DNA from 2 places in the Rhodococcus sp. NPDC047139 genome. Region 1 is predicted to be linked to the other one. Evidence: riboswitches for the same ligand, from Rfam matches in the RefSeq annotation. Region 1 holds a riboswitch; the other holds the start of a gene.

Region 1 (7,548 bases):
CTTCCCCGCGTCGCCACCGTCCTCGCCCCCGCCGATCCGACAGTCGACGATGTCCTCGCGGCGCTGCGCCTCGCCCCCGTCACCCCCCGCAAGATCACCATGGTCGTCGACACCTCGACCTCCATGGCCACCGCAGTCGGCGACGGTACCCGGTTGAGCGCCACCGCCGACGCCGTGCGCGAGGCCATGCGGCGAGCATCCATCAACTCCGTGATGGGCATGTACGTCTTCGACGACACCCCCTCCGGGCATCGAGTCGCTGTCATCCGCGACGGGCTCACCGACTCCAAACGTGCAGCGCTGTCCACCATCCTCGACGACATCGACCTCACCGAGGACGAACCCGTCTACGCCACCCTCACCGCCGCCTACCGCGACGCCGTGGACAACTACGACCCGACCCGACCCAACTCCGTGCTCGCGGTGATCGGAAGCGACGACCCCGACGACTCGGCCGCAGCAGAGTTCCTCGCGACGATCGAGGAAGTGTCCTCCCCCGAGACCCCGGTGCACATCGACGTCGTGGTCCTCGGAAACGACGTAACCGACACCACCACCCTCGAGCGCGCCGCCGAACTCACCGACGGCAGCGTCACCACCATCGATCCGTCCGACGCCCCCGAACTCTCCCAACTCCTCCGAAAGCTGGCTTCCTGACCGTGGTCCGACTGATCGTCATGGGGGTCTTCCTTGCCCTCGTCACCTACCTGCTGCATCGACGACTCGTCCGTGCGCCCGGCCTGTCCCGTCCGGCCGCCCTCGCCGCCGACAGCGCCCTCGTCGTCACGTTCGTGCTCACCCTCGGCGCCGCCGAGGTCGGGACCGTGCTCGACCCGGCCTGGGCACGTCCCATCGGCTTCCTCGGCTGGACCTGGCTCGCGGTGGTGCTGTACCTCGCTCTCGGGCTCCTCGTCATCGGAGTGGGCCTGCTGATCCGACGTATCACCCGACGACGCGGGCGTGCGGGCTCCGATCCCGCCACGGTCGGCATAGCGACGCCCCGGCGAGGTCTGCGCATCGCGACTGCTGTGCTCGTCGTGGCCGCCGTGGCCGCCGTCGGATACGGAACGGTCGAAGCCGACCGACCGCAGATCGTCACCGTCCCCGTCGCCCTGCAGGATCTGCCCGACGGCTTCGAGGGCGCCCGTGTCGCTCTGATCACCGATCTGCACGTCGGCCCCGCCCGCGGCGCCGACTTCGTGCAGCGGGTCGTCGATCTCGTCGCCGAACAGCAGCCCGATCTCGTCGTGCTCGGTGGTGACCTCGCCGACGGCACCGTCGACCTCGTCGGAGCGGACCTCGAGCCCCTGCGGCAGCTGCAGGCGCCGCTGGGGGTGTACGGGGTCAGCGGCAACCACGAGTACTACTCCGACGACGCGGAGTCGTGGCTCGATCACTGGGAGACCCTCGGTGTACGCGCGCTACGCAACGAACACGTCCTTCTGGAACGTGACGGTGACGTCCTCGCCCTCGCCGGCGTCCACGACTACACGGCCACCGAGCCCCATCAGCCCGACATGCCCGCCGCCCTCGACGGCATCCCGGCCGGTACCCCTGTCGTTCTCGCCGCACATCAGCCCCGCCACCTCGACGAAGCGCGCGAACTCGGGGTCGACCTCCAGCTGTCCGGACACACCCACGGCGGCCAGATGTGGCCTCTGCGACCGTTCGTCGCGCTGGCCAATCCCACCGTAACCGGCCTCGAGCGCTTCGACGACACACAGATCTACACCTCGCAGGGCACCGGCGCGTGGGGGCCTCCCGTGCGGGTGGGCACGCCCCCGGAAGTGTCGATCCTGGAGCTGACCGCCACAGCCTGATCGGCCTTCTTGGAGGCGGGTGAGGTAGCTATGCGAAGTGTGGTGGTTTCTGTTTTTCTCTTGTTTCCGTCTGAACCGGAGTAACATTGGCGACGAAGAAGGCCGACGGAGACTCCGTCGGCCTTCTCGGGTGTCAGCGGCTGTACGCCTCCAGCGGCGGGCACGAGCACACCAGATTCCGATCGCCGTGCGCACCGTCGATGCGCCGCACCGCAGGCCACACCTTGGCCCGGTCCTTCCCCATCGGGAACACGGCGACCTCCCGCGAATACGGATGAGCCCACTCACCCACCAGGCATTCTGCGGTGTGCGGCGCACCACGCAGCGGGTTGTCGTCCACCGGCCACTCCCCTGCCCCGACCCGATCGATCTCACCGCGAATCGAGATCATCGCATCGATGAACGCGTCGAGTTCTGCGATGTCCTCGCTCTCGGTGGGCTCGACCATGAGGGTGCCGGCCACCGGGAAACTCATCGTCGGTGCATGGAAGCCGTAGTCGGCCAAGCGCTTCGCGACATCGTCGACGGTCACGCCCGTCGCCTTCGTCAGCGGACGCAGATCGAGGATGCACTCGTGCGCCACCATGCCGGTCTCCCCCGTGTACAGCACCGGGAAGTACTCGTCGAGACGACGCGCGATGTAGTTGGCCGAGGCGATCGCCGTCAACGACGCACGACGCAGCCCTTCGGCACCCATCAACTTGATGTACGCCCAAGTGATCGGGAGGATCGACGCCGATCCGTAGGGCGCCGCCGAGACCGGACCCGCTCCCCCGAGCCCCGGCTCCGCGGGATGACCCGGCAGGTACGGCGCCAGATGCGAACGAACCCCGATCGGCCCCACGCCCGGTCCTCCGCCGCCGTGCGGGATGCAGAAGGTCTTGTGCAGGTTCAGGTGGCTGACGTCGCCACCGAACTTGCCCGGCCGCGCCAGGCCCACGAGGGCGTTCAGGTTGGCACCGTCGATGTACACCTGACCACCGGCGTCGTGCACGGCGCCGCAGATGTCGGCGATGTCGTGCTCGTACACGCCGTGCGTCGACGGATAGGTGATCATGATCGCGGCCAGACGCGCTCCGTGGTCGGCGATCTTCGCGCGCAGATCGTCGAGATCGACGTCGCCGTTCGGCCGGCACGCGACCACCTCGACGCGCATCCCGGCCATCACGGCCGACGCGGCGTTGGTGCCGTGGGCGCTCGAGGGGATCAGGCAGATGTCCCGCTCGGTGTCACCCCGGTCGAGGTGGTAGTGGCGGATCGCGAGCAGTCCCGCGTACTCGCCCTGGCTGCCGGCATTGGGCTGCAGGCTCACGGCGTCGTAGCCCGTCACCGCAGCGAGCCAGCCCTCGAGATCCGCGATGAGGCGGCGGATCCCGGCCGTCTGCTCCGCAGGCGCGAAGGGGTGCAGGCCCGCGAACTCGGGCCAGGTGATCGCTTCCATCTCCGTGGCAGCGTTGAGCTTCATCGTGCACGAGCCGAGCGGAATCATCGTGCGGTCCAGCGCCAGGTCCTTGTCCGAGAGTCGCCGCAGATAGCGCATCATCGCGGTCTCGGTGCGGTAGCGGGTGAACGCCTCGTGCTGCAGGAACGCGCTGGTGCGGGCAAGGTCCGGGGGAAGGGCGAGTCGCTCGCCCGGACCGGCAGGTGCGGCGCCGAAGGCGGCGAGCACCGCGTCGACGTGGGCTGCGGTCGTGGCCTCGTCGCACGAGACGGACACGTGGTCCTCGTCCACCCGGTACAGATTGATTCCGGCCTCCAGTGCCGCGGCAAGGACGTCGTCGGCGCGGCCGGGAACCCGCACGAGAACGGTGTCGAAGAATTCGTCGTGCACCACGTCGACCCCGGCGGCGCGCAATCCCGCTGCGAGTCGCCCGGCGTACCCGGCGACCCGGCGTGCGATCGCCGTGAGACCTTCGGCGCCGTGATACGAGGCGTACATCGCCGCGAGCACGGCGAGGAGCACCTGGGCGGTGCAGATGTTGCTGGTCGCCTTCTCACGGCGGATGTGCTGCTCGCGGGTCTGCAATGCGAGGCGGTAGGCGCGGTTTCCGTCCGCGTCCACCGACACACCTACGAGACGACCGGGCAGGGTGCGGGTGTGGGCGCTGCCGACGGCGAGATAACCGGCGTGCGGTCCGCCGAAGCCCATCGGCACACCGAAACGCTGGGTGGTGCCGAAGCAGGCATCGGCGCCCTGCTCGCCGGGTGGAGTGAGGAGAGTCATCGCCAATAGGTCGGCACCGACGGCCACGAGCGCACCGCGCTCGTGGGCGGCCTCGATGATCGGAGCAGCATCGACGACGCGCCCCGAAGCGCCGGGGATCTGCAGGACGACGCCGAAGAACTCACCCTCGGGCAGTCCGTCGGTCACGAGGTCGGCGGTGACGATCTCGATTCCCAGGGGTTCGGCGCGGGTCGCCAGCACTGCTGCGGTCTGTTCGAACAGATCGGTGTCGACGACCAGACGCGGGCTCTTGGACTTGCGATTAGCGCGCCGGAGCAGTGTCATCGCCTCGGCGGCTGCAGTGGCCTCGTCGAGCATCGACGAGTTCGCGATCTCCATGCCCGTCAGGTCGGCCACCATGGTCTGGAAATTCAGCAACGCTTCGAGGCGGCCCTGGCTGATCTCCGGCTGGTAGGGAGTGTAGGCGGTGTACCAGGCGGGATTCTCGACGATGTTGCGCAGCAGTACCGGCGGCGTCAGAGTGTCGTAGTAGCCGTGGCCGATCATCGACGTCGCCACGGTGTTCCGGGAGGCGAGCACCTTCAGTTCGGCGAGCACCTCGTGCTCGGAAAGCGGCGGGTCGAGCACGTCGAGTCCGGTCGGAACCTTGCCGGCACGGTCGTCGAGGATGGCGGCCGGGACCGCGGCGGTGGCGAGCGCTTCGAGGGAATCGACTCCGACGACGTCGAGGATCCGGCTCAGACCGGCGGTGTCGGGGCCGATATGACGATCGGCGAAGTTCGAGGTGACGGCATCTGTCATCGCAGCTCCCGGGCTGGTCGGCGAGGTCCACATGCGCGGTCGCGCGAAGTGGTTCCTCCCCCTCTGTCGTGAGCTCGCGAGGCGAGCGCCTGAGAGATTCGGCCGGCCAGAGCCTTTCCCCGTGGGCGGGCGGGTGCTCCCGCCGCTTTCCAGAGACGTCGGAGCTCACGCGGTCCTGGTTGCCTGAGAGATTGACGGGGAGGTGCTGCTCCTTCGGCGCCCGGATCGGTGTCCGGAACTCTCCCGCGTGACGGCGACGCGTCTTCGAGTCTAGATCACGGCGCAGGGGTGGAACGCCGCGGTCGCGGAAGGGCCGATGGTGGAGCGTCAGCCGATACGGCGGTTGATGCGCTCGCGGCGCCGCGACGCCAGTTCGTCTTCGGGGCGCTCTTCCACATCGCCGCCGTCGACACGTTCGGCGGGGAAGTCGGCGATACTGCCGGTGAGCTCACGCATCGCCCCGCTCACCGCGATACCGAAGACGCCCTGGCCGCCCTGCAGCAGATCGACGACCTCTTCGGGAGAGGTGCATTCGTAGACGGTGGTGCCATCGGAGAACAGAGTGATCTTCGCGAGGTCGCCGACCCCGCGGCTGCGGAGATGATCGACCGCGACGCGGATGTTCTGCAGCGAGACACCGGTGTCGAGCAGACGCTTGACGATCTTGAGGACCAGGATGTCCTTGAACGAGTACAGGCGCTGGCTACCGGAGCCGGCGGCACTGCGAATCGACGGAACCACGAGATTCGTACGGGCCCAGTAATCGAGCTGGCGATAGCTGATCCCCGCGATCTGGCAGGCGATCGGCACCCGATAGCCGACGAGTTCGTCCGGCACCGAGTGGTCCGGAAACAGACCCGGCTGGATGTCGTCGGTCTCGTCGGCCCGTGACGACGTCGAGCGATCGCCGGAATCGACGCCGGGCGGCTGTCCCTTCGTCCGATCTCGCACTACTGACTCCCTCTCGCACGCCCAGTTCTGCCTCGAAACGATCGACAGGCGGATCCCCGACCCATATCCGATCCTCGAGCGCTCCAGGCTCCCCGAGTCATCCCTGGCGGATCAACTCAGCGTACGCCCCGATGCCGGGCGCCGGGCTGCAACACGCCGACCGGAAAACAACCTTCGACGCTACTCTCGCCAGCGCCGACACGCTCGCCGACGACGTGCTCGCCTACCGGCCGACGGCCATCAGCCGTCCGTCGCCTTGAAGTCGTCGGGCGAGACGGAATCGAGGAACTCCTTGAACTTCTCGACCTCGTCTTCTCGTTCGTCCGGCATGACCAGCCCTGCTTCGGTGAGCACCGGTTCCTCGACGTGGACCGGCGCGCCGACGCGCAAGGCCACAGCCACCCCGTCGGAGGGGCGGCACGACACCCGCATACCCCCGTCGAAGACCAGGTCCGCGTAGAACGTTCCCTCGCGCAGGTCGACGATGCGCACTTCGCGCAAGGCATGACCGAACGCCTCGAGGAGATTCTTGATCAGGTCGTGGGTCAGCGGCCGTGCCGGCTCGACCCCCTGCTGTTCGAGGGCGATCGCGGTGGCTTCGTTCTGCCCGATCCAGATCGGCAGATATCTGTCCCCGTCGACTTCGCGCAGCAGAAGGACAGGCTGGTTCTGCGGCTGTTCGATACGAATCCCTACTATCCGCATCTCACTCATCGCGGTGCCTCCGTCCTGCTGCTCGTCGGTGGTGTACACCCGACAGGTACTGCCTGGAATTCTAGTGGCCGACAGCGCATCCGTCAGGTGGCCGGATTACCTGACGGATGCGCGTCAGCGATCGAGGGCGTCCTGTACCGCCGCTTTCACCAGGCAGGTGTGCAATGTCAGCGACAGCGCCGCCAGTTCGCGCACCATCTCCTCGGCGCGCTGTCGTGCCCCTGCGTCCCGTCCCTTCGCGATCGGCCCGGCGATCTGGGCGACGAGCGCAGCCTCGCGGTCGGCGGCGAGTTTGAAGGCGCGCAGGTGCCGCACCTCGAGACCGAACTCCGCCATCGCCTTCGCCGTGCGGGCGAGCAGCACCGCGTCCTCGTCGAAGAATCCGGCCGGCCCGGGCTTGAGCAGACCCGCTCCCAGCAGTTCGGTGAGAAACGCCGAATCGATCCCGGCCCGGGTGCACAGATCTTCGCGGCTCACCCGGATCTCGCGGTCGCTGCGCAGATCTTCGGGCGAAACCTCCCCGCGGGCGACCGCCAGCGGGCGCGGCCGGGTGATCCGCGCCTCGACCGAACCCACCGTGGCGGCGCCCCGGTCGATGGCCTCGAGCTGTTCCTTGATCACCTTGAGCGGAAGGTACTGATCGCGTTGCGCGGTCAGCACGTACCGCAGCCGCTCGCAATCGGCGATCGAGAAACGTCGGTAACCCGACGGCGTACGTTCCGGGCTGATCAGACCCTCGGCCTCGAGGAATCGGATCTTCGAGATCGTCACGTCCGGGAACTCCGGACGCAGGCGGTCGAGCACCGACCCGATCGACATTCCGGCCGGCGCCGGCTGGCGGGCCGCGGTCATCAGCTACCCGCGCCCTGCGGACCTCGCGGACCGGTCAGGAACACCAGCCGGAACTTACCGATCTGCACCTCGTCGCCGTTCGCGAGAACCGCGGAGTCGACCGGTTCCCGATTGACGTAGGTGCCGTTGAGGCTTCCCACGTCCACGACCTGGAACTCGCCCTCGTCCTGGCGGAACTCGGCGTGCCGACGGCTGACCGTCACATCGTCGAGGAAGATGTCGCTG
Region 2 (7,548 bases), on a different contig from region 1:
CTCGGTGTGCTTCTCGATGATCACACCCTCGACATATCCGGCCTCCGAGTTCCATCGGACGTGGTCCCCTACGGAGAAATTCGTCGCCACGGTTTCTTCCCTTCGACGGACGGCTTCCCGTGCAGAACGGGTAGCCGCCGGTCACCGGTCCTACACGGCGGGTCACGACAGTCGATGTTCGGCGGGATCCGTCGCCGACTCGGCGACCGCGCGGAAGCGCTCCACGTCCTCCGGATGGAACTCCGGCCGATCGACCACCGCGTCGACGAGCAGACGCAACTGGTACTGCAAGGCAGGTACGTATTCGGTGCGGTCGTGCTCCGAGACGTAGTCCAGGAGCATGCGCAGCACCCGGGCGAGCGCCGTGGCGACATGCAGCTGCGCGGAACCTGCCTGACGGATCTGCTCGAAGGCGTGGTCGATGTATTCCTCGGGAGACAGGATCCACGGGCGCAGCAGAATCCGGTTCTCCGGCCCCGCGATCACCGGCGCAGGACTGTCGGTGATCAGCAACGTACGCAGCAGACTGCCGAGCCGCAGAACCACTTCGGTCGCGGTCGTCGGGTCGTTGATCGCCTGACTCAGCGCGCGCAGCGCGATGTCGACCAGTTGCCGCAGCGCGAAATCCACGTCCTCTTGCATGGTGCGGGCATCGGAGATCTCCACCGCCGACTCGAGTAGCCGTAGCGTCGCAGCCCGATCCGGTGTCGGATGAACCCGCAGCAGCGGCTCTCCGCGGTGGATGTATGCGCCGGGCCGTGTCTCCAGTCGCACCACCGTCCCCGCAGGTACCACGGCCAGCACGAGTTCCGCCGGCGCCTGCGTCACCCAGCCGTCGCGCGGAGCGTACACCGTCGTTCCTTCATCGAAATCCGGCTCCGGTACCCCCTCGGCGCGGATCTCGCGATGCGCACTCCTGCCCGCACTCGATATGACCATCTCGGCTTCCGACGCGATACTTCGCACGACCTCACCGACCTGCAATCCGTGGGCAAGCCGATTGAGATAGGCGATGATGAGCACCACGGTCGCCACCGCGAGGGCCACTGCGAGGGTGGTCGAGATCGTCGGGGCAGGTGCGGCTTCGTCCGCACCGATGTGCCGTAGCGTGAGTACGCAGTAGACGAAGGTCGCCACCAGCATCCCGATCACCGTCTGGCTGACCCGATCTCGGATGAAGGACCGCATCACACGCGGCGAGAACTGACTACTGGCCAACTGCAAGCTCACGACCGTCAGCGAGAATACGACGCCGGCAGTGGTGATCGTGGCACCCGCCACGGTGCTCAGCAGCCAGACCGCCGCGTTGCTGTTCATCTTCAGTCCCCACGAGAAGGGACCGACCGTCCGGTCGATGTAGCCGCTCACCTCTGCGACTACGGCTCCCGCAAGGACGATGAGGGCAGGCAGGCCGAACAGACTTTCCCGAAATCGGTACGTGCCCGCGGCGAATCGCAACTGCATCCATGATCTCGGAACGATGGTCATGTCGATCACGCTATCGGCGCACCGGGTCGCTCCGCCCCAGAGCGAGCGCCTCGCTCCGGTCGTGCGCCGAACACCGCCGTGAACGGCTTGCGCCGATGCAGATCGCTACCGCGCAGACTTACGAAGGACCATGGCATACTTTGTCGCAACAACTGAACAGCCACCGAACCGCGGCGGGAGAGTCCCGCACACAGCGGGCGCCGAAGGAGCAACCTCCCCGGGAATCTCTCAGGCCCCCAAGACCGCCACGGCGAGGCTCCTCTGGAAAGCAACTCTTCCGGGTTCACCGAAGGTGTAAGCGGATCACGTCCGCGAAAGCTCTCAGGTCCGATGACAGAGCGGGGAACGACAACACCCGCTGGTGCTCACTTCGTGCACCCTGTCCTGAGGAAGACGTGTGACCGTTTCCCTGGGCGCGCCGTCGCGCGTCGTGAGTTCGCATTCGGCGCTGCTGCGCCCCACCAGCTCCCGGACCGCGCCGCCGGGCGGCCCGGTTCTCCCCGATCCTCCTGCGCCCACCAGCCGTCAGCTCGGAATCGTCGCGATCGTATTGTCGGCGACAGCGATGGGCGCCGCAGGACTGTTCGGCCGCAAGGCCACACCCGACGGTGCTGTACTCGGCGAGGCACTCACACTCGGGCGCATGGTCGTCGGGGCCGCCGGCATGCTCGTGTTGATCGCACTGTCCCGGCGTCTCGGACACTTGCGCCGAACCCGTCTGTCCTGGTCCGTCGTGGGTGGAGGCGTTCTCCTCGGCCTGTCCCTGGCAACCTATCTGTCCGCGACCGTCCTGACCGACCTCTCACGGGCGGTGGTGCTCCATTATCTCGGACCGGTCGTCGCTACCGTTCTCGCCCGGATCCTCCTGAAAGAGTCGATCCGTCGCCTCGACGCCCTGTCCATCGGAACAGCCTTCACCGGAATGCTTCTCGCTGCCGGGTTCGTCGGCGACAACCGCGCCGGCGGTGAGCACGAGACGCTGGGCACCGTACTCGGCGTGGCCTCGGGGATCTTCTACGGCGCCGCGCTGCTGTGCTACCGATATCGCACCGACATGTCCTCCGACGCCCGGTGCTTCTGGAACTTCGTGTTCGGTGCCGTCGCGGCAGGCGCAATGGTGCTTGCGACCAGGCCGGACATGTCGGGTATGACTGCGGGCCATTGGATCTGGGCCGGAGGTTTCTTCGTCGTCTGCGGCCTTTTTGCGCTGGGTCTGCTCGTGGTGGCCGGAAAGCACCTCCGTGCGGCGGAGTTGTCCGGGCTGTCCTACCTCGAAGTCGTGGTCGCGCTCCTGATCGGGATGATGGCCTTCGGGGAGTCCGTGACGCTGCTTGCCGCAGCCGGCGCCGGGCTGATCATCGTGGCGATGGCACTGCCGATGTTCGCCCGACGGTGACGAAGAGAGGCGTGCCGCTCGGGCACGCCTCTCGAACGTCTCCTGTTACTGCTGCGACTGCGGCGGTTCGACCGTCTCCTCGGATGCCTCGTTCGCAATCCAGCGTTGTGCCGGCGGCGGGGTGGGCAGGGCCGACTGCTCTTCCCCACCGGGCTTCTCCGGAGTGAGACCGGTCCGGACTGCCGGATCGACCGGCTTGCGGGCCACGGCTTCGGCTTCGGCGACGGCCTGCGCGACTTCCGGGTCGCGCTTGGTCGTGAACCAGTCCTCGACCTCGGCGCTGTCGTCCTCGGGCCGCTGCAACTCCTCGTCGACAGGAGTCGGCTCGAATCGGAAGACGCCGTCTTCTCCGGGCGAACCGAGGTTTCGCGCGAATCCCTCGAGCGCCTTACCGAAATCGCTCGGCACCACCCACATCTTGTTGGCATCGCCCTGCGCCATCTGAGGCAGAGTCTGCAGGTACTGATAGGCAAGCAGTTCCGGCGTGGGTTTGCCGGCCTTGATCGCGGCGAAGACCTTCTCGATGGACTTCGCTTCGCCCTGGGCTTCGAGGTAGCGAGCCGCCCGGTCACCTTGTGCACGCAGGATGCGCGACTGTCGGTCGGCTTCCGCCTCGAGGATCGCTGCCTGCTTCGCACCCTCGGCAGAGAGGATTTGCGACTGCTTGTCACCTTCGGCGGTCTTGATCGCCGACTCCCGATGCCCCTCGGCGGTGAGGATCATCGCGCGCTTCTCACGGTCCGCCTTCATCTGCTTCTCCATCGATTCCTGGATCGACGGCGGCGGATCGATGCTCTTGAGTTCGACTCGCGCAACGCGCAGCCCCCATCGGCCGGTGGCTTCGTCGAGCACACCCCGAAGCTGGCCGTTGATCGAGTCACGGGAGGTGAGGGTCTCTTCCAAGGTCATACCGCCGACGACGTTGCGCAGGGTGGTGACGGTGAGCTGTTCGACCGCGGCGATGTAGTTGCTGATCTCGTAGACGGCGGCCTGCGGATTGGTCACCTGGAAGTACACGACCGTGTCGATGCTCAGCGTGAGGTTGTCCTGGGTGATGACCGGTTGCGGCGGGAACGACACGACACGCTCACGCAGATCCACCTTGGCCCGGATGCGGTCGACGAACGGAACCAGGAAGGTGAGCTGGCCCGAAGCCGTCCGGTAATACCGGCCCAGACGTTCGATGACAGCAGCCTCTGCCTGCGGCACGAGCGACACCGACTTGGCCACGACGACCACGACCAGTGCCACCACTACGGCAAGCACGATCAATGCTTCCATTACTCAGACACCCCTCCATACGACGGCGGTCGCGCCGTCTATCTGCATCACTGTCACGGTCGTGCCCGGCTCGTACACCTCGGTGGTGTCCAAAGGCCTTGCGGTCCATATATCGCCGTCGATCTTGACTCGACCCGAATGCTCCCCCACCTGTTCGAGCACGAGTGCCCGCTTGCCCGGCAAGGCGTCGATACCCGTCGGCAAGGCCGGTGGCACGGAATACCGACGCCGCAGGATCGGCCGCACGCCGAGCAGCAGGACGGCCGACGTGATTGCGAAGATCACTGCGTCGATCCATACGGGAAGGTCGGTCACTGCGGACACTCCGCCGGTGACCAGTGCGGCACCGCCGAGCATCAGCAGGGCGAAATCGCCGGTGAGGGCTTCCCCTGCCGCCAACGCCACCCCGGCGATCAACCAGATCAATGCGGCCACGATCACCATCGAACCACAATTCGGACACCGGGGCAGAGTCCCTGGTGAGGTTGTGCAGGCGACGGCCGGACGTTCCCGTTTCACGGCGGTCGTGGGGGCGCTCGGGGTCTATTCGGTTTTTATCGGAATTCCGTATGGGGTGGAGTCCATAGGCATCGGGGTGGCATTTCGTTACCCTCCCCACACACTTCCCCGGATGTGAGATCAGTGATACCGTCCTGAAACTATGGGTATCACCCCCGTGCGTTCGCTCCTGGTCGAAGCATTGATCGGCCAGAGTTCCGACGCCGACGCGACCGACACCGCAATCCTCGCGGCCACGATCCGCTGTCTGAGCCATCACGGACTCGAACGAACGACAGTGGCCGACGTCGCGACGGAGGCCGGCGTAGGTCGAGCCACAGTCTTCCGGCGCTTCGACACAAAGGAGGAACTGCTCACCCGGGCGTTCGCATGGGAGCTCGACCAGCTCGTAGCTCGATTCCACAGTGTCATCGACAGCATCGGGAATCCGTACGAGCGCGCAGTCGAATGGATCGTCGAAGCGGTCCGCACCGTCCGCAACCACCCGGTGGCACGACGATTCGTCGACGACGGAGTTGCCATCTCCGTCCTGCACGATCCACAGATCACCACGCTGCTGCTCACATCGGTTCGTCACGAACTCGACCTCACCGCACAACGGACAGGAGTCGAGTTCGACACGGCTACTGCTGCGGAGATCGTCTCGCGCTTCTTCGTCAGTGTGTGGCTCGCTCCCGACCTCGGTAGCGCGACCGCCGACGACGAGGGAGTACGACGGATGGCCCGAACGATGTTGTCCTTCCTGGTCGTGCCGTCCCCGTCCCCCACCGACGTCTGATGCCGACGTCCGATCCGCAGCAATCGGACCCGAGGAGTCCAGCGATGGAAGACACTCCCCCACAGCCTGTTCCGCAGAGCATCGAGGACGACGTCCCCGTTGCCGACCGCCCCTTCATCCGACTGCTGGCAGACCGCCGCATCTGGCCCATGTTCCTGTTCCGTGCACTGTCGCTACAGGGCACCCACCCCACTGTCATGGTTGCGCTCGAACAACATTCGAAGTCGTTCACCGAGCCCTCGGTCCGGGCGGAGAACACCCTCGCCTACACCTACCGCGTCTACTTCGGCGAGAATGTCGCCGAGTCGGCCCGCGAGCTACGGGAGATGCACCGACCCATCACCGGTCTCGACTACGAGGGGCGAAAATACCACGCGTGGAACCGTGACGTGTGGACATGGGTTCACCTCACCACGATCGAATCGCTCATCTACGCCATCGAGATCTGCTTCGGTCCGCAACCCGGACCCGAGGTAGAGGCCTTCTATCAGGAGAGCTGCCGGCTCGGCATCCTGTTCGGGGTTCGTGAACAGGACATGCCCGGCGACGTGGCAGCCCTTCGCCGCTATGTCGAGGACGGCATCACCGACAAGCTCGCCATGTCGCCCGGAACCCGGCGCATGCAGCGACTCGTCGACGAGCAGGACGTGATCGCGACCCTGGAACCGAGGCTTGCGACTCTCCCCCGACCTCTTCCCGCGCTACTGGAACGACTGACGAGCCGGCCGGTGAAGACCCTGATGTTCGGCGCCTTTCCCGAACCCGTGCGCCGGATCTGGGGAGTGTCGTGGAATACCGCGCGCGAACGGGAGTTCCGGGCGCTGCTCGCGGCCATGCGTGTCGGCTCGCGGTTGATACCCGAACGACTGCGGATGATTCCCGAAGCTCGCGCAGCACTGGGGGCCTGACACCCGCCGAGGCGGATCGACTCCACGTCCGTCGTCACAGGCGCCCGGCTCACCACCGCAGCAGTGCACTCGGTCCCACCGGACCCACGCCCTGCATGCTCGACCATCCATAACCACTTGCGTTTTCAGCGTCATCTCATCAGGGGGCTCGATGATGACCTCGCAACCCGCGGACGATGCCGTCCGAGGAGAGCGGGCGTTCGGGGGTGCCGTCGCCGCACGCACCGCCGACTCCATACGTACTTTCGGACGCACGCTCCGGTTGGCGTTCCGTTCTACCGCGTACCTGGTCGTCGACCTCGTACGCGGCCGATTCCCGTTGCGAGAGGCCATCGTTCAGGGGTGGTTCTTCATCTCCGTATCGGCTGTGCCGGCTGTACTCGTCGCTCTGCCACTCGGCGTGGTCATCGCTGTGCAGGTCGGCAGCATGACCGACAACGTCGGTGCCAATTCGATGGCCGGCGCCGTAGGCGGTATGGGCGTCATGCAGCAGATCGCTCCCCTTGCCGCGGCACTGCTCATCGGCGGCGCAGGAGGTTCGGCGATCTCCGCCGACCTGGCTTCGCGGACGATCCGCGAAGAGATCGACGCCCTGCGCACCCTCGGCATCGACCCGCACCGCAGACTCGTCTCGCCTCGCATCCTCGCGATGGTGGTCGTGGCACCGATGTTGTCCGTACTGATCATCCTGATGAGCATCCTGGCGAGTTTTGCCGTGGCCTCTCTCGGGCAGGGTGTCGCACCCGGCTCATACTGGCTTTCGTTCGGCAGTTTCGCGTCGACCACCGATCTCGTGGTGTGCCTGCTCAAGGCCGCGGTCTTCGGCTTCGTCGTCGCGGTGATCTCGAGCCAGCGAGGACTCGAGGCCAAAGGTGGCCCGAAAGGCGTGGCCGACAGCGTCAATGCCGCGGTGGTACTCAGCATCATCGCATGCATGGTCGTCAACCTGTTCATCACCCAGGTCGTTCTGATGTTCGTTCCCATGAGGTTCCTCTGATGAGCACTGTCCGCAACGTACCCGTGGCCACGCCCTCCCCCTACCGCCCACCCGGCCTGCACTGGACACGGCACGTCGGCCGGGCGTGGAAACCTCTCGAAGCCCTCGGGCACTACCTGTATTTCGTCATCGTCTCGTTCCGCGGGATCGGACACGCGCTCCGCCGGAACCGACGTCAGAC

Evidence for each region. A riboswitch is a leader RNA that binds a small molecule or an ion and turns the genes downstream of it on or off. The one in region 1 is predicted to bind glycine.
Region 2: another riboswitch for glycine. It lies ahead of ABZ789_RS18950 (DMT family transporter); the one in region 1 lies ahead of gcvP (aminomethyl-transferring glycine dehydrogenase).

The regions. Positions count from the first base shown of each region.
Region 1 covers NZ_JBEYUH010000024.1:19,881-27,428, forward strand. Annotated here, with positions in the region: gene ABZ789_RS21435 (substrate-binding domain-containing protein) at 1-657, shown strand, start outside; gene ABZ789_RS21440 (metallophosphoesterase) at 660-1,820, shown strand; gene gcvP (aminomethyl-transferring glycine dehydrogenase) at 1,954-4,806, opposite strand; glycine riboswitch at 4,967-5,062, opposite strand; gene ABZ789_RS21450 (MerR family transcriptional regulator) at 5,134-5,757, opposite strand; gene ABZ789_RS21455 (bifunctional nuclease family protein) at 5,998-6,471, opposite strand; gene ABZ789_RS21460 (MerR family transcriptional regulator) at 6,586-7,323, opposite strand; gene garA (glycogen accumulation regulator GarA) at 7,323-7,548, opposite strand, start outside.
Region 2 covers NZ_JBEYUH010000017.1:13,764-21,311, forward strand. Annotated here, with positions in the region: gene ABZ789_RS18940 (DUF2945 domain-containing protein) at 1-90, opposite strand, end outside; gene ABZ789_RS18945 (DUF2254 domain-containing protein) at 163-1,488, opposite strand; glycine riboswitch at 1,653-1,743, shown strand; gene ABZ789_RS18950 (DMT family transporter) at 1,886-2,884, shown strand; gene ABZ789_RS18955 (SPFH domain-containing protein) at 2,930-4,165, opposite strand; gene ABZ789_RS18960 (NfeD family protein) at 4,169-4,609, opposite strand; gene ABZ789_RS18965 (helix-turn-helix domain-containing protein) at 4,827-5,462, shown strand; gene ABZ789_RS18970 (oxygenase MpaB family protein) at 5,507-6,370, shown strand; gene ABZ789_RS18975 (ABC transporter permease) at 6,522-7,367, shown strand; gene ABZ789_RS18980 (ABC transporter permease) at 7,367-7,548, shown strand, end outside.